Regions from separate parts of the Williamsia sp. D3 genome, predicted to be linked through region 2. Evidence: predicted binding sites of a transcription regulator. Region 2 holds the regulator's gene; each other region holds the start of a gene.

Region 1 (4,182 bases), on a different contig from region 2:
CCGGGTACATCGAGCATGAGGAAGACGGCGACTTCACCCAAGCGGGCATTCTCTACCGGGAGGTCTTGAACGACGACGAGCGCGACCGTTTGGTGAGCAACATCGTCGGGCACGTCTCGGACGGAGTGCGTGAGCCTGTACTTTCACGCGTTTTCGACTACTGGAAGAACGTTGATCCCGAACTCGGCAAGAAGGTCGAGGAAGGTGTTCGAGGCGGAATCTGAAGTCGGACTTGCACTCAGGCAAGGCTGACCTCAGCGCTCACATGCCTGACCGGCCGTGACGGACCACGTCGCCATCGGTCAAGATGGTGTTGCCGGATACCGGCCGCACCAATTACTTCAACAGAGAGGAAAGTGCAATGAGCAACCCCATCACAAGCACACTGAACGACGACCAGCAGTCGATCGCCGGAAAGGCGCTGCAGGAGACCTTGGTTGACCTGATCGACCTGTCGCTGATCGCCAAGCAGGCTCACTGGAACGTTGTCGGCAAGCAGTTCCGGTCGGTGCATCTCGAGCTCGACGAGCTCGTCACCGCTGCTCGCGAGTTCACCGACGCCGCCGCCGAGCGGGCAACGGCCATCGGCGTCAGCCCGGACGGCCGGTCCGAGACCGTTGCAAAGACCGCGGGCACCAAGGGATTCGGCGAAGGCTGGACCAAGGACTCCGACGTGGTCGATGCGATTGTCGCGAACATCAAGACCGTGGTCGACGGTCTGCGCACGCGAATCAAGGCCACCGAAGAAGCTGATCCGGTCACCCAGGACCTCCTGATCAGCTTCGCGGCGCGGCTCGAGCAGCTGCACTGGATGTGGCAGGCGCAGGTCGCCTGACCGGATCGGTCAGCAAGTCCAGCGCGTCTGCAGACGCGCTTGTAGAAGAGAGCCCCCACGGCACAGCCCCTCGGCCGTGGGGGCTTTCGCATGCCGTATGCGGTCGGCGCCGTATCGAAGTACATTCACTTGGTGACGCGGCCCGATTCCCACCCCGAACTCCCCGGGGATCCCGACCTCGTGGCTGCACGACCGTTGCACCTGCGTGTGGCCTCGCTCGCGATGGTTTTTGCGGGAGGCCTGCTGGGCACCGGTGCTCGCTACCTGATCGAGCAGGCCTACCCGTTCCACCCCCCGCAGTGGCCGTGGGCCACCTTCCTGATCAATCTTGCGGGCGCCTTTGCGCTGGGCATTGTCTTGGAAGCGCTGGCCAGGATGGGGGATGACACCGGACGCCGGCAGCGTTTTCGCCTGTTTTTCGGTACTGGATTCTGCGGGTCATTCACCACCTACAGTGCCTTTGCACTCGAAGCTTCTCTGCTCGGCAGGGATGGCGAAGTTGTTGTCGCCGTGGCCTATATGGCGACTTCTGTGATCCTCGGTGTGGTGATGGCCTGGGCGGGCATCGCTGTTGCCACAAAGGCACGCGTGAGTCGACCGGCGCCCCGCCGATGATCGTTCTGGTGATGTTGGCCGGCGCGGCCGGAGCGGTGACCCGTTTTCTGGTCGACTCGGAGGTCAAACGCCGCCACCCCGCAGTGTTCCCGTGGGGGACGGTGTTCATCAACGTGTCGGGCTCGTTGCTGATCGGGCTGGTGGCCGGAGTGGTGTTGTTCCACGGCCAACCAAGTGCCTGGCAGACCATCGTCGGGACCGGATTCTGTGGCGGATACACAACATTCAGTACGGCCAGTGTCGAGACGGTGCGCCTCGTTCAACAGGGACGCCACGGGATGGCCCTTTCGAATACTGTTATCCCGCTTGCTCTCTCGGTTGGTGCTTGTGCGCTGGGGCTGTGGCTCGTCTACCTTGTGTGAGTTCGGCGCCCAGGCGTCGGTGGCCTGGGTGCTGTGTGACCGTTTGAGCGGCGGTGTCGTCCAAACGGATGACTATCGAATGTGTGTTCGAATGATTAGAGTGGTGGTAGCTGATCGCATGATGAACCAACTCTGAGATACGTGGGACTACGCCAAATACCTCGGTCGGCTGGCCCAGTGTTGTTGTCCCGATGTTGTTGTCTTGGAGGGGGTGTGGTGATGGCTGTTGTTGATCTGGTGGATGAGGTCATCGGTGTGGAGTTTCCTGATGATCCGGCCGGCATCGTGGGCTTGGTGAAGGATTTGATCGCGTTGCGTAATGCTGTCGAGGCGCGGTTGGCGGCCGGCGCGGCGATCATTGACCGCCTCGGTGTCGCCAAACGTATGGGGTCGACAACCTCGAAGATGTTGCAGGCCAACGGTGCCGCGCCAGCAGTGGCGGCGCGGTGGCTACGCATCGGAACTGGCTTGGTGGGGTTGGAGCGTACAGCTGGATACTTTCGGGACGGGTTCCTTTCCGCCGAGCATGTCGATGCAATAGCTCGGGGTATCAGCCATGTTCGGGGCCGCTTCGTGGGTGTGATGAGTGACGACTTTCGGTGTGAGGTTGAGGGAAAACTCGTGGCTCATGCAATCTCTGGTGCACCGCCCGCGGAGATCGGCCGGATCGCCCGGACGGTGGGTAACAGGGTCGCCGGAGAACAGGGTGGGGTGCCGGCCGCCGAGGACGCTTCGTTGAACAGCCTGGACTACGTCGTCACCGGCGATGGCCGGTTGTCGGGCAGCTTCGATGTGGATGCGGTGATCGGGGAAAAGATGATGGCCGCGCTCGATGTGTGGTCCCGACCCCGTCCTGAACCGGACGGCAGCGCCGATACTCGCACGCCGACGCAACGACGAGCTGATGCCCTGCACCAACTCCTCGACTGCGGTGGCGGTGGGCAAGCGCTGATATCAGCGCCGAGAACGGAAGTTGCTGTGACGGTTCCGGCTGATCATCCCGACTTTGCGTCACTGCGGTGGATGGGTCCGGTCACCGAAGCAACCGCAGCCACGTTGGCGTGTGATGCCACCATCACCTCGGTCACCCTGGACGGGCAGCAGGTGCCAATCGACCTGAGCCCACCCAAGCGCCTGTTCACCGGACCAGTGCGCAAAGCGATCCTGATCCGCGATACCTGCTGCATCAAATGCGGGGCACCGGCAACCTGGTCAGACTGCCACCACATCGTGCACTGGGCCAACGGCGGACCCACCACCCTGGGCAACGGATGCCTCCTGTGCCGGACGTGCCATCGGGCCGTGCACCACACCGACTGGGACATCGTGATGGGCGCCGACGGGCATCCCTGGCTGATCCCACCCGCCGACATCGACCCCACCCGACAACCACTACCGGCCTACAACCGCCGAACCCTCACCCTCGCAGCATAAGTCGACCAGCAGCTGCCGTTCGCGCCCTCGATGTGGTCGAGACCGCGCAAGATCCTTGACAACTCCATAGTGTGAGCTCCGCGCGGGTGTTTTGCGACTCCCAGGCCAGCGGGGGTGCAATTGCCCGCCGTCAGTACTGCTGCTGGCCCGCCATCTGCGTCTGGATTCGTTGCTGCAGGCGTTGCAGTCCCATGGTCGACAACCCGGGGATCTGGCTTTCCAGCTGGCGAACCAGGTTGTGGTCGTTGATCACCTTCTCGCTCGACTGGATGAGAACTGTTCCGGCGCCGGTGAAGTCGAACTGCTGTTCCTCGCCGCTGGCGGCGCCCATCATCGCTGCGCCGGCTGCCATGAAGCCCGTGATCCACCCCTGGTCATAGTGGTGACTGGGGGAGGGGCAATCGGCCCAGCCGACCAGTGCCTCGGGGTCGACCCGCAACGGCGGTTCGGCGAACATGACCGGTCCGTTCGAGGATGCCAGGAACTTGCCGGTGCCGATGAGTGTCAAGTAGCCCGGCACGATCGACTGGTTCAGCTGCAGCCCGGGCTCGAAAGCCAACAGGTTGGCCGCCCGAACCGTGAGGTTGCCGTCTTCGAGGTCGTACGAATTGATGTCGAAGCCGCGGTCGCCGATGATCAGTGTTCCCTGGCCCTGGGCGATCACGTAGTCGCCCATGTACAGCGGCGCGCTGATGGTGCCGGCCAGCGACTGCATCATGGCTGTCTGCATGCCCTGGACCAGAGCCTGGAACTGCATCTGTCCGTAGTAGGCGATCATGGCGCCCTTGGACATGATCCAGGGCTTGGTCAGCTGCATGTAGTACGCGTACGTGTTGCCCGGAATGTTGTCGTCACCTTGCAGCATCGACGGATTCAAGATGTCGCTCATGGCTTTTCCCTTACAGCTTCTGTTCGGATGCTTGGACGAAAACAGTT
Region 2 (4,182 bases):
CGCGGACCCGGTGAGACCAAGATCGAGACCGACCGTCGACGGATCCGCGAACGCACCGCGAAACTGCGGCGCGAGATCCGCGAGATGAAGACGTCACGAACCACTAAGCGCGCCAAGCGAAAGCAGGCTGCCGCGTCAGCGGTGACCATCGTCGGGTACACGAACGCCGGCAAATCGAGTTTGATCAACGCGTTGACCGGATCGGGCGTGCTGGTCCAGAACGCCTTGTTCGCAACCCTCGATCCGACAACCCGTCAGATGTCCCTCGAGGATGGCCGTGAACTGGTCATCACCGACACCGTCGGATTTGTCCGGCATCTGCCCACCCAGCTGGTCGAGGCCTTCCGTTCGACCCTCGAAGAAGTCGCCGACGCCGATCTGCTCCTGCACATCGTTGATGGTTCGGATCCGGTTCCGACCGACCAGATCATGGCGGTGCGGAAGGTGATCGAATCCGTGCTCGAGGAGGAGAAGGCAACAGCTCCGCCCGAACTGCTCGTGATCAACAAGATCGATGCGGCCGACCCGCTGGTACTGGCGCAGCTCAAAGGGCTGTTCCCGACAGCCGTGTTCATCTCGGCGGCCACCGGCGAGGGCATCGACGTACTCCTCGACCGCATCCGGGAGTCGGTGGCCAGGAACGACGTGCACGTCAGTGTCCGGGTGCCGTATGAGCGTGGCGACCTCGTGTCCCGGATCCATGCCGAGGGTGACGTATTGACCGAACGTCACGAACCGGACGGGACTGCGATCACCGCCACGGTGCCTGCCGCGCTGTCGCGCCAGCTGGCATCTCTGGCCATTCCCGAGGCGGCCGAATAGCGCTTCGAACTGCAGCTTTGGGACAGATGTAGAATCCGGTTACAGTTGGATATCCAACCAATGCCACCTGTAACGGAGACCTGACGATGGAACGCACCCTTTTCGAGCCCGAGCACCTTCTCTTCCGTGATTCGTACCGGAGCTTCCTCGAACAGCACGTGGCGCCGAACCACGAACGCTGGGAAGAGCAGAACCTGGTGGACCGGGATGTCTGGGTCGAAGCAGGAAAGAACGGATTCCTCGCGGTGGAGGCGCCCGAGGAGTTCGGTGGCGGGGGAGTCGACGACTTCCGTTACAACACCATCATCGACGAAGAGACCGTCCGCGGCGGCTATAGCGGTATCGGATTCGCGCTGCACAACGACGTGGTGGCGCCGTACCTGCTCGACCTCTGCAATGACGAGCAGAAGGCACGCTGGCTGCCCGGCTTCGTGTCCGGTGAGCTGATCACCGCGATCGCGATGACCGAGCCCGGCACCGGGTCCGATCTCCAGGGCATCAAGACCAACGCCAAGAAAGACGGCGACAACTGGGTGCTGAACGGTTCCAAGACGTTCATCACCAACGGTATCAACGCGGACCTCGTCATCGTGGTGGCCCGCACCGACCCCGAGGCCGGTGCGAAGGGGTTCAGCCTGCTGGTGGTCGAGCGCGGTATGGAGGGATTCGAACGCGGCCGCAATCTTGACAAGGTCGGGATGAAGGCGCAGGACACCGCCGAGCTGAGCTTCGACAACGTCAAGGTGCCCGCCGAGAACCTGCTGGGCGAGGAGGGGATGGGCTTCATCTACCTGATGCAGAACCTCCCGCGGGAGCGCCTGTCGATCGCTGTTGTGGCGGCCGGTGCGATGGAGTCGGTTCTCGAGACGACAATCCAGTACACGAAGGACCGCAAGGCATTTGGCCGCCCGATCGGTAGCTTCCAGAACTCGCGGTTCCTGCTCGCCGAACTGGCGACGTCCACCGCTACCACCCGTGTGTTCGTCGATCGGTGTATCGAACTGCTGAACGAGAAGAAGCTCACCGTTCCGGACGCGGCGATGGCGAAGTACTACGCCACCGAGAACCAGGTCCACCTCATCGATCGTTGCCTGCAACTGCACGGTGGCTACGGCTACATGCGTGAGTACTCGGTGGCCAAGGCCTTCCTCGATTCGCGCGTTCAGACCATCTACGGCGGCACCACCGAGATCATGAAGGAAGTCATCGGCCGAAGCCTCGGGGTCTGAGTACGAGTTTCATAACTACGCGAAGTGGGGTGCACCGGAAGGTGCACCCCACTCGTGTCTGCGTAGTCCCCGCGTCCCCGGTTACCGAGGATGTTGCCGGACGCCTCAGAGGCGCCGCATCACCGTGACGACTTTGCCCAACACAACGGCGTTGTCGCCGGGGATGGGGTCGAACACCGGGTTGTGCGGCATCAGCCACACCGCATCCTTGGTGCGTTTGAACGTCTTGACGGTCGCCTCTCCGTCGATCATGGCCGCGACGATGTCGCCGTTGTCTGCGACATTCTGCTGTCTGACGACCACCCAGTCGCCGTCACAGATGGCGGCATCGATCATCGACTCGCCGACCACCCGCAGGAGGAACAGAGACCCTTCCCCGACAAGCTCTTTCGGTAGCGGGAACACGTCTTCGACGGCTTCCTCGGCCAGGATCGGCCCGCCGGCCGCGATGCGGCCGAGGACCGGAACGAACGTCGGTGTCGGCAGTGATTCGTCGGGTACCTGGACCTGGCCGGCCGCCGTGGCCGGGTTGAGGTCGGTGTCCTGGATGTTGACCGCCCGGGGACGGTTGTTCTCGCGCTGGAGGAATCCTTTGCGCTCGAGGGTGCGGAGCTGATGAGCGACCGACGACGTGGAGGTGAGGCCGACGGCATCACCGATCTCGCGGATGGACGGGGGATAGCCGCGTTCGCGGACCGACGCCCGGATCACCTCCAGCACGGCTTTCTGGCGCGGGGTCAGAGACCCCTCGGCCAGCGGTTCGGAAGTGACCACCGTCGCGGCCGCCGCGTCCGGCGGCGTCCGGGTGTCTGTCGTATCGGCCATCAGGTCCTCCAGTTCGTACGGTGTCCGGCCAAGGTGTCGTAGCTGTCGAGAGAAGAAAACGCACACGTTGTTCGTTGGATTATGGGGATCACGCTAATGCAATCAGTCACAACTCTCAAACATTTGTTCGATTGGGCGTGGCGTGTGTCGGACCCCCGTGATACAACTCGAACATTCGTTCAATCGAACGAGTGATCGAACTGTTGACCCGAGGATCGAACAATGACTGCAGCCACCACCATCAGCCGCCCGGCCGCTGAGCGGCCCCGTCGCCGCCTCGCCCGAGTCGGTGGGCCCGTCGCCTCCGATCAGTACACCCGCACGGCGCGAGCGCGTGTCGACAGTACTCGCCGACCGGCCGACCGCAGGCTCGCCGCAGACCGCCGTGTTGTGGTGGGCTGCTCCGAGCCGGGCAGTTCCGCACCGTCGGTTGCCGTCGAGCGCGATGTGTATTTCCGCCGACGTGCCTGGGCCGGAGCCGCCGTGGTCGGAATCGGCCTGATGATGCTCGTGCTGTTCCTCATGTTCTTCGGCCGGGTTGTCGAGAGCGGTGCCGCTCCGGCGAACACCGGGACGGCGGTCGTCCACGTGCAGTCGGGAGAATCGTTGGGCGACATCGCCTCTCGAATCGCACCCGAGATGCCGACCGAAGCGGTGGTGGAGAAGATCATGGACCTCAACGCGATGAGCAATTCAGCGTTGTCGCCCGGGCAATCCCTGGTGACGCCGATCTACGCGCGGTAGCTGCAGTGCTGGGGCAAGCAATCGGCCGGGCGGTATCCTCTACAACAGAGTGTCCGGTCATTCCGACGGGGCCGCTGACGTCCGAGGAACCCTGCATGCACTGCCCGTTTTGCAAGAACGAGGACACGCGGGTCGTCGACTCACGGGTGGCCGACGAGGGCCAGGCGATTCGTCGTCGGCGGGCCTGCTCGCAATGCGGACGGCGGTTCACCACCGTGGAGAGCGCAGTCCTCGCGGTCGTCAAACGCAACGGTGTCACCGAACCTTTCAGCCGCGAGAAGGTGATGAGGGGCGTGAGGCGCGCCTGCCAGGGCCGCGCGGTCGACGATGACCGTCTGCACCTGCTCGCGCAGCAGGTCGAAGAGGCCGTTCGAGCCTCAGGATCGGCCGAAGTTCCCAGCAACGAAGTGGGCCTGGCGATCCTGGGCCCGTTACGAGATCTCGACGAGGTCGCTTACCTTCGCTTTGCGTCGGTGTATCGCTCGTTCGACTCAGTCGAAGACTTCCAGAAAGAGATCGACGATCTGCGAGCGGCCAAACCCTGACCGCTTTCGTCCGGCAG
Region 3 (4,182 bases), on a different contig from region 2:
GCCTCCACGGGGATCACCAGCACCCAGAACCACCAGTAGAGCCATCCGACGGAGAAGCCTGCCCAGCGCCCCAGTGCCCGGTGCGAATACACCGAGAAGGAACCCGTGTTGGGGTTGGCGGTGGCCATCTCGCCGAGCATGCGCATCACCAGCACCACGAGTGTCCCGGCAAGCGCGTACGAGATGATCACCGCAGGCCCGGCCTTCTCGATCGCGTTCGCCGATCCGACGAACAACCCGGCACCGATGACGCCGGCGATGGAGATCATGGTGATGTGTCTGGGTTTGAGGCTGGTACCCAGCGACGACGACGTGGCCGAACCGCCGGTGTTCTTCTCGGTGGTGCTCACGACTGAGCGTCCGTGCAGACGTTTCCGTGCCGCAGGGTGACGCCGGGCGTCCACACAGCAGGCAGTGGGGTTGTTGTCGGCATGATTTTCTGCCCTCTCGTTGCGCTGCGAGAAACTTGTTGCGCAGACTACCCCTTTGCGTCCGGCGCAAACCGCCGGTCTGGCCAGTTTGCTTCGGCCCCTCAGCCCTCACCGTTCGCGTCGGCATTGTCGTCTGGCGGGAGGTCTGGCGGCCGCGAATGGCTCTGGTGCATCAGGCGTTGTTCGTGGTCTCTGAGCGCTTTGTCGCGTTTGGTGATGACCTTGATCCACTCGGCATCAACGGTTTCGCCCACGTGGTTGGCGCGGTTGACCCGCGGGACTTGATCGGGATCGACACATGCCGGCGGGATCCAGGCGACCCGGCCCGCGTCGGCGCCTTCGGTGATCATGACGGTCTGCCACTGGTCGGGACCGTCGCCGATCATCGCGTGATGGGCGGAACAGGCCGGCACCAGCTCATCGACATTGGTCAGTCCGCCCAGAATCCACGCGTTCACGTGATGGATCTCGGCCCAGGTGGCCGGTTGGCGACAGCCCGGGTGCGAACAGTCGCGGTAGGCGGCGAACAATGCCAACCGTTGGCCCTGCTGGGCAACGCGTTTCGCCCGCGCGAAGTACAGGACTTCGGCTGAGTGATGTGCGAACACAGCCAACGACTTGTCTGAGCGAGCCGCGAGTTCGAGAGCGTCTTTGACCGGAAGATCCACCCCCGACGCGGTGGTTGCGATGCCTGCCACGTCGTCGAGTTGCTGCTTTGTCATCGTGATGATCACCTGGGCCGGCAACCCGCGATAGGACGTGCCCAGAAGTTTGTACTCCAGGACGGTGCGCAGAATCGCTTTGAACGCGTCGTGTTGGCGCTGGGCGGTGGTGCGGGTGTCGCGGTGGGCGGCTGACTCGATCAGTGCTTTGTGGTGGCCCGGATCGTCGACGGCTCCGACCGGGGACTCGGGGTCATCAGGGTTGTTCATACCTGGGGCCGCCCATACATCGAGGACGGTCTTGAACAGTGCGAGCGTCTGCGGATCGAGGGTGCCGGTGATCTTGGCCATCAGGTCAGTGCCCTGTTCGCCCACACTCAACCCGCGGTTGCGTTTGCGGTCCTGCTCATCGGTCAGTGCATCGTCGGGGTCGACCCGCGCCAGCACCTCGCGCCCACACTGGATCAGGTCGGTCGGATTCATCGTGCGCGCGTTGTCGACCATCCACGCATCGACAACGTCGAGTACCTCGGGCGCGGCCTTGTTGGGGATGTGTTTGCGGACATCAAGCATGACATCCATATGCGCGAGACCAATTGCTCGCTCTGCCAGTGCTTTTGCTGCGGCAGGGCACTTCGGCGGAAGCACCTCGCCCTGCAGGGAGTGAAGCCGGGCGACGGCATCCAATGCCTTCAACCGCGATGACGCATCGCCGCGGGTAACCCGCAACTCACTCATCACGAAGCGGTGCAATGTCGGGTGCCCGGCCTTGCGAAATGCGCCCCGATCTGACACTTCGAGCAGCCGTTGTAAACCTTGAAAACCAAGGGCGCGAACAGCTTTCTCGTTCAGTCGTGCCAGCTCGCACACCGACGCGTCGTCAAGATCTGACGAAGACGCACCCGCTATTCGGTCGAGGACAGAACTCAGCTCTCGATACAGGCCCATCAACACCGGCGTCGCCGGTGGATCAAGAGAAGTGGTATCGGTCATCGGTTGGTCCCCCCCGGGCCTCGATCAACGTATTTCCAGTCTACCTGGGCGCCGGCCATTTGTCGAACACATGTTCGATTGACGACCACGACCTCAGTACGTGGATGAGTTCGTTGTGTGTGGTCGGCACAGCGCGAATTGGTTTGCTGCGGTGCGATATTCGCTCGCAACCGACTGCCTTGCCTCCTATTGAGTACGCGGTCATCGCCTGCGTGATATCGAAGGGCGGTTGTTGATGGTGGCCGGCGTACCCCACCGGGTGCGTAGCATCTGCGGACAAGGGCTGGCGACGAAGGGCTTTTGATGACAACACCGTTTGGGCAGGCAGGAACCGCGAAATACGTGCAGCTGACCACGTTCCGTAAGGACGGGACACCGGTGTCCTCGCCGTTGTGGGCGGCGCTCGACGGCGACAAGTTGTTGATGTGGACGGTGACCGATTCGTGGAAGGTGAAGCGGTTGCGCCGCAACCCGGCCGTGGTGGTCCAGGCGTGCGACGTGCGGGGCAAGCAGACATACGGAGATCCCGTGTCCGGTACAGCCGCGATTCTCGATGCCGCAGGCACCGATCACGCGCGCGAGGTGGTGCAGAAGAAGTACCGGCTTCTCGGATGGGTCACGGTGAAGGGCAGCCTGCTGCGTAGAGGCAAGAAGGGCACCGTGGGGTTGGCGATCACGTCAAGCAACTGAATGGCCCAGGTGTTCCCGCCGCCGCCAAAAACCGGCAGGCAGGTTGTGTGAGCCCGCCTTTGCGGTAGATTGTCAACAATCTACGAAGACGGAACGCGAGGGGTTTGGGTGCGGTGACTCATGTCCGATGAGATCAAGAAGTCCGGCGGTGCCCGCGGGCGCGTGGCCAGGCCTCGGGTACTCGAACCCCTGGTCCAGGAGTCGACGCCGGCCATCATCGCGCGTCAATTACGAGCAGCCATTGCCAAGGGTGACTTTCCTCCCGGCTCGCAACTCACCGAATCGGGCCTGGCGGCCGATCTGGGCGTCAGCCGCGGACCACTGCGCGAGGCCATGCAGCGGTTGACGCAGGAAGGGCTGCTGGTCAGCTACCGGAATCGCGGTCTGTTCGTGATCACGATGGACGACGACGACATCAGGGACATGTACGTCGCCCGGGCCGCGGTCGAGCGCGCCGCACTCGAACAGGTGATCCTGCGTCGCCCCGACGACGCCGTCGACGTCCTCACCGCCGCAGTCGAGGAGATGGAGCGGCACGCGGACGACCCCAATGGTCCGCAGATTGCGGACGCGGACATGGCATTTCACCACGAACTCGTAGAACTCGCAGGTAGCCCCCGGCTCTCGCGACTTCACGAGACCATTCTCGTCGAGACACGGATGTGTCTGGGGGCCATGCGAGGCACCTACGTATCCGCCGAAGAGCGGATCTCCGAACACCGCCGCATCGTTTCGGCAATTGCCCAGCGGGACACAAAATCGGCCGACGAACTGATGGTCGACCACATGCGGGACGGGTTGCGGCGAATCATCGCCGAACCGGGTGCCGTATCTCAGTTCGGTGGCGCAGCGATAACGTCGAGTCCGAACGTGCCCGTCAACCGACCGGTATCGGGAAGATAGATCGGGCTTCGGCAACCTGCCGGGGCCACCACCCTCGAGGAGGCCTGCACCGACAAACGCCTAGTCACCTGCTTTCAAAACGCGGAAGTAGCAGGAATCTGTGGGCCTCGAAGACACCAGAGCCCGACGTCTTCAGTTGAAGGGGGTATCAATGAGCCCGAACATCGCGAAAACGAATTCAGACGTTGCACCAGGATTTCCGGATCCGGATTCACCGGAAGGCAAGAAGCTCTTACGCAAGGCCATCGGCGCATCCGCCATCGGCAACGCAACCGAGTGGTACGACTACGGCGTCTACGCCGCCACCACGACTTATCTCACGCAAGCTTTCTTTCCCGGCGACCTCGGGACCATCGGCACGATGCTGGGATTTGCGATCTCATTTGTGCTCCGACCGCTCGGCGGCATGATCTGGGGTCCGATCGGAGACCGGATCGGCCGAAAAGCCGTGCTGGCCATGACCATTTTGCTCATCTCGGGCGCCACCGCCCTCATCGGACTGC
Region 4 (4,182 bases), on a different contig from region 2:
CTGGGGTGCGCACTTCGACATCGGAGACGACGGGCGCTTCCTGCGGACGCGAGAAGGTGGCCACAGCGTTCGTCGGATCATTCACGCCGGCGGCGACGCCACCGGAGCGCAGGTGCAACGGTCCCTGGCGGTGCGCGCGCTCGCCCAACCCGCCATCACCGTGCTCGACGAATCGTATGCCCAGCAGATCTTGCAGGACCAGCACGGCACAGCGGTCGGGGTGCGCGTCGGACGCTCCGGTGGCTCCTTCCGAGACATCTTGGCGCCCACGGTGATTCTCGCGACCGGCGGGGTCGGACACCTCTATGCGGCCACCACCAACCCACTCGGTTCGACGGGCGACGGCATCGCCCTGGCACACAGGGCTGGTGCGGCGGTCTCGGACATGGAGTTCATCCAATTCCATCCCACGATGCTGTACCGCCCCGGTCAGCGAGGCAGGCGCACACTCATCACCGAGGCACTACGCGGCGAGGGCGCAAGACTCGTTGACAGCGAAGGCAATTCGGTCACCGAAGGCGTACACCCCCTCGGTGATCTCGCTCCGCGCGACGTGGTCGCCAACGCGGTCAGTGCCGCCATGGCGCGCACCGGCCACCGCTGCGTCTACCTCGACGCCCGCCACATCGCCGACTTCGGCCACCGCTTCCCCACGGTCACCGCCGGTGTCGCAGCAATCGGGATCGATCCCACCACCGACCTCATCCCGGTGGTGCCCGGCGCTCATTATCTCTGTGGAGGTGTTGTCACCGATACCGAGGGCGCCACCACCGTTCCTGGGTTGTTTGCCGCAGGCGAAGTCGCCCGGACAGGCCTGCATGGTGCAAATCGGTTGGCGTCCAACAGTTTGCTCGAAGGACTGGTGATGGGACTACGGGTCGCGCGGGCAGCCGCCGGCCGAACCGGGCACCCCGACGCTTTGCGACCGGACGTCGCGCCCGAACTCGATGCACCTGTCGCCCCACGTCGAGACCTCCAGGACCGAATGTCTGCGAGCGCGGCCCTGTCTCGCGACCATTCAGGGCTGATGGCTCTCGCCGACCACCTCGATGCGGTGCCGCGTCGACCACTGCTGGATGGTGCCGACCACGAAGATGCTGCCCTGACCGCCACCGCACGACTGGTGGTCGCCGGCGCTTTGGCCCGAAAAGAGTCGCGGGGTTGCCACCATCGGGTGGACTACCCCGAGGCCTCTGCACCCATCGCGGGTTGACGCACGCGACTCGCCGATCGTCAGGTGGATGTACAGCGCTTTGGCTCCTCAGTCTGTTCATAACGGCTCTCCTGCTTCAGTTTTCGTAGATGCTCATCGTCTTCCCCCCTTTGACGTTCTCGCCTGTGCGCGGGTTCCCGGCCAGGTTCATCCGAACAGATGACTATCGAATGCATGTTCGAACAGCGTAGACTGATACCACGCTGATCGTCCGCAAGACCTGACTCTGAGATACGTGTGACTACGCCACCATTGTGATCGGCTGTCCCAATTCTGTTGTCCCAGTGTTGTTGTCTTGGAGGGGGTGTGGTGATGGCTGTTGCTGATCTGGTGGATGAGGTCATCGGTGTGGAGTTTCCTGATGATCCGGCCGGGGTGGTGGCGGTGGTGAAAGATCTGATCACCCTGCGTAATGCTGTCGAGGCGCGGTTGGCGGCCGGTGCGGCGATCATCGACCGGTTGGGGTTGGCGAAACGGGCGGGATCGACGACGTCGAAGTTGTTGCAGGCCAATGGTGCTGCTCCGGTGACGGCGGCACGATGGTTACGCATCGGCACCGGCCTGGCGGGGTTGGATCGTACGGCCGGGTATTTTCGGGACGGGTTCCTCTCCGCTGAGCACGTCGATGCAATAGTTCGGGGTATCAGCCATGTGCGGGGCCGCATGGTGGGTGTGATGAGTGACAATTTCCGGTGTGAGGTCGAGGGAAAACTCGTGGCTCATGCGTTCTCTGGTGCACCGCCCGCGGAGATCGGAAGGATCGCCCGGACGATGGGTAATGAGGTCGCCGAGGTGTCGGGTGGGGTGCCGGCCGCCGAGGACGCTTCGTTGAACAGCCTGGACTACGTGATCACCGGCGATGGCCGGTTGTCGGGCAGGTTTGATGTGGATGCGGTGATCGGGGAGAAGATGATGTCCGCGCTGGATGTGTGGTCCAGGCCGCGTCCTGAACCGGACGGGAGCGCCGATACTCGCACACCGTCGCAGCGGCGGGCGGACGCTCTGCACCAACTCCTCGATTGTGGTGGCGGTGGGCAGGCGTTGATATCGGCGCCGAGAACGGAAGTGGCGGTGACTGTTCCGGCTGATCATCCCGACCGAGCGTCACTGCGGTGGATGGGTCCGGTCACCGAAGCGACCGCGGCAGCAGCTGCGTGTGATGCGGTGATCACCTCGATCACCCTGGACGGGCAGCAGGTGCCAATCGATCTGAGCCCACCCAAACGGCTGTTCACCGGACCAGTGCGCAAAGCGATCCTGATCCGCGATACCTGCTGCATCAAATGCGGGGCACCGGCGACCTGGTCGGACTGTCATCACATCGTCCACTGGGCTGACGGAGGGCCGACCACCCTCGCGAATGGGTGTCTGCTCTGTCGGACGTGCCATCGGGCCGTGCACCACACCGACTGGGACATCACCATGGGCGCCGACGGACATCCCTGGCTGATCCCACCCGCCGACATCGACCCCACCCGACAACCACTACCGGCCTACAACCGCCGAACCCTCACCCACGCAGCCTGACTCAGGCTGCCTGACCCACGCAGCCAGCACAACACCGCACCCGACACATCGCCGGAACCGCGGACGCGCCCTGACAACTCCATAGTGTGAAACCGCGTCAGGGGCTGTCGCCTGTCCGACTGGCGCAGGTCAGGCGACAGCCCTACCAACACGGGCCGGCTCAGGAGCACGATCAGGGCCACTTGCGTTGGCGACTTCGAGACGTGAAAAGTGCTGTCGCTGAATGGTTGTTCTGCGCAGGTAGACCGAACTCCATCCCGCCACCACAACCCACGTGACCAGCAGTAGCGCGAACAACGCTGCAGCAATGACGCTCAAGGGTGTCGACCCCACCGCAACGGCAAGTGATGCCGAACCAGTCACGCACGTTCCGATCGGAAAGGTGAAGCTCCACCAGGTGGGCGTGAAGGTCAGTCCCCGTCGGACGTTGTGCACGGTGATCAGCGCCGCGAGGACAAAGACGAACCCTGCAAACCCCGACATGACCAATCCGTAGCCGATACCGAGGACGCGCAGACCGTTTGCGATCGAGGCTTGCTCGCCGTCGAACACGAGGTGGGCACTCGACCCGAGTAACACTGCGGCTGCAATGGATTGGCCGATCATCCCGAGCATGATCCATACCGTCGGTGCAACCTGCACAGACGGCAGTCCGCGATGGATGAGACGCGAGTAGACCATCGACATCGTCAAGAACCCGACAATCAAGGTCAGCCCGAAGAGCGCGTAACACGTTGCGAGAAGTCCTGATCGGATGTCTCCGGGTGGCAGGTGCGGGAGGAGCAACGGGCCGGTGGCTGCCGACACCATCGGCGGAACCACCGGCATCAACCAACTCGGCATGGCACCGTCCGCCGAACTCTGCGTACCGGTGATCGTCCGAAATGGAACCCACACGGTTGTGAACACGCCCGCGGCGGTACCCACCGCCCACAACGCACCGCCGACCCACACTGCGGCTGAGTCACCGACGAACTGCGGTCCGAGCTCGACCGTCCCGGCCCCGACCGTGAGCAAGGCCATGGCTGGGGCGCCGTAGAAGTGAGCCATACCGGGGTCTGCGGCGTGATCGGCAGGCCCCTTGCCGAGGAACAGGCACGACGCGACCACCAGACCGGCCAGCGCGATCACCCAGAAAGAGGTGGTGAGAACTCCCATCGCCGGCCAGGCCGAGTGCAACGCCACACCCGACGTGGCCACGATGCCCGTGCCCATCACTGCAGAGAACCAGTTCGGCGTCATGGATTCATCGTCACCTCGTCTCGTCCAGACAGGTAGAGGGCTTGTTGTTGTCCGGGTACAAGTCAGGCTTGTAGCCTCGGCAGATGGTGTTGCCCGCCCGAGTCCCCGACCTCTCCGCCCTCGACGTTGTCGTGTCAGTGGCACGGCAAGGCAGTATGAGCGCCGCCGCCCGCGAACAGAACCTCAGCCAGCAGGCGATC

Evidence for each region. The regulator LexA, encoded in region 2, represses DNA repair genes until DNA is damaged. The targets are predictions, from matches to a motif close to CGAACANNTGTTCG.
Region 1: a site for LexA is predicted at 1,889-1,902, ahead of W823_RS38680 (HNH endonuclease signature motif containing protein). Genes of this name have one in related genera too.
Region 3: a site for LexA is predicted at 2,150-2,163, ahead of W823_RS36145 (HNH endonuclease signature motif containing protein). Genes of this name have one in related genera too.
Region 4: a site for LexA is predicted at 1,381-1,394, ahead of W823_RS32905 (HNH endonuclease signature motif containing protein). Genes of this name have one in related genera too.

The regions. Positions count from the first base shown of each region.
Region 1 covers NZ_AYTE01000013.1:125,535-129,716, reverse strand. Annotated here, with positions in the region: partial or broken gene W823_RS38700 (catalase) at 1-224, shown strand, start outside; gene W823_RS38695 (Dps family protein) at 362-835, shown strand; gene crcB (fluoride efflux transporter CrcB) at 968-1,450, shown strand; gene crcB (fluoride efflux transporter CrcB) at 1,447-1,812, shown strand; gene W823_RS38680 (HNH endonuclease signature motif containing protein) at 2,032-3,246, shown strand; gene W823_RS38675 (AIM24 family protein) at 3,377-4,135, opposite strand; gene W823_RS38670 (AIM24 family protein) at 4,146-4,182, opposite strand, start outside.
Region 2 covers NZ_AYTE01000026.1:332,655-336,836, reverse strand. Annotated here, with positions in the region: gene hflX (GTPase HflX) at 1-822, shown strand, start outside; gene W823_RS46615 (acyl-CoA dehydrogenase family protein) at 909-2,051, shown strand; gene lexA (transcriptional repressor LexA) at 2,157-2,876, opposite strand; gene W823_RS56680 (LysM peptidoglycan-binding domain-containing protein) at 3,099-3,620, shown strand; gene nrdR (transcriptional regulator NrdR) at 3,716-4,165, shown strand.
Region 3 covers NZ_AYTE01000007.1:39,285-43,466, reverse strand. Annotated here, with positions in the region: gene W823_RS36150 (amino acid permease) at 1-350, opposite strand, end outside; gene W823_RS36145 (HNH endonuclease signature motif containing protein) at 533-2,086, opposite strand; gene W823_RS36140 (PPOX class F420-dependent oxidoreductase) at 2,390-2,776, shown strand; gene W823_RS36135 (GntR family transcriptional regulator) at 2,897-3,679, shown strand; gene W823_RS36130 (MFS transporter) at 3,831-4,182, shown strand, end outside.
Region 4 covers NZ_AYTE01000003.1:130,515-134,696, forward strand. Annotated here, with positions in the region: gene nadB (L-aspartate oxidase) at 1-1,213, shown strand, start outside; gene W823_RS32905 (HNH endonuclease signature motif containing protein) at 1,526-2,740, shown strand; gene W823_RS32910 (TDT family transporter) at 2,870-3,982, opposite strand; gene W823_RS32915 (LysR family transcriptional regulator) at 4,066-4,182, shown strand, end outside.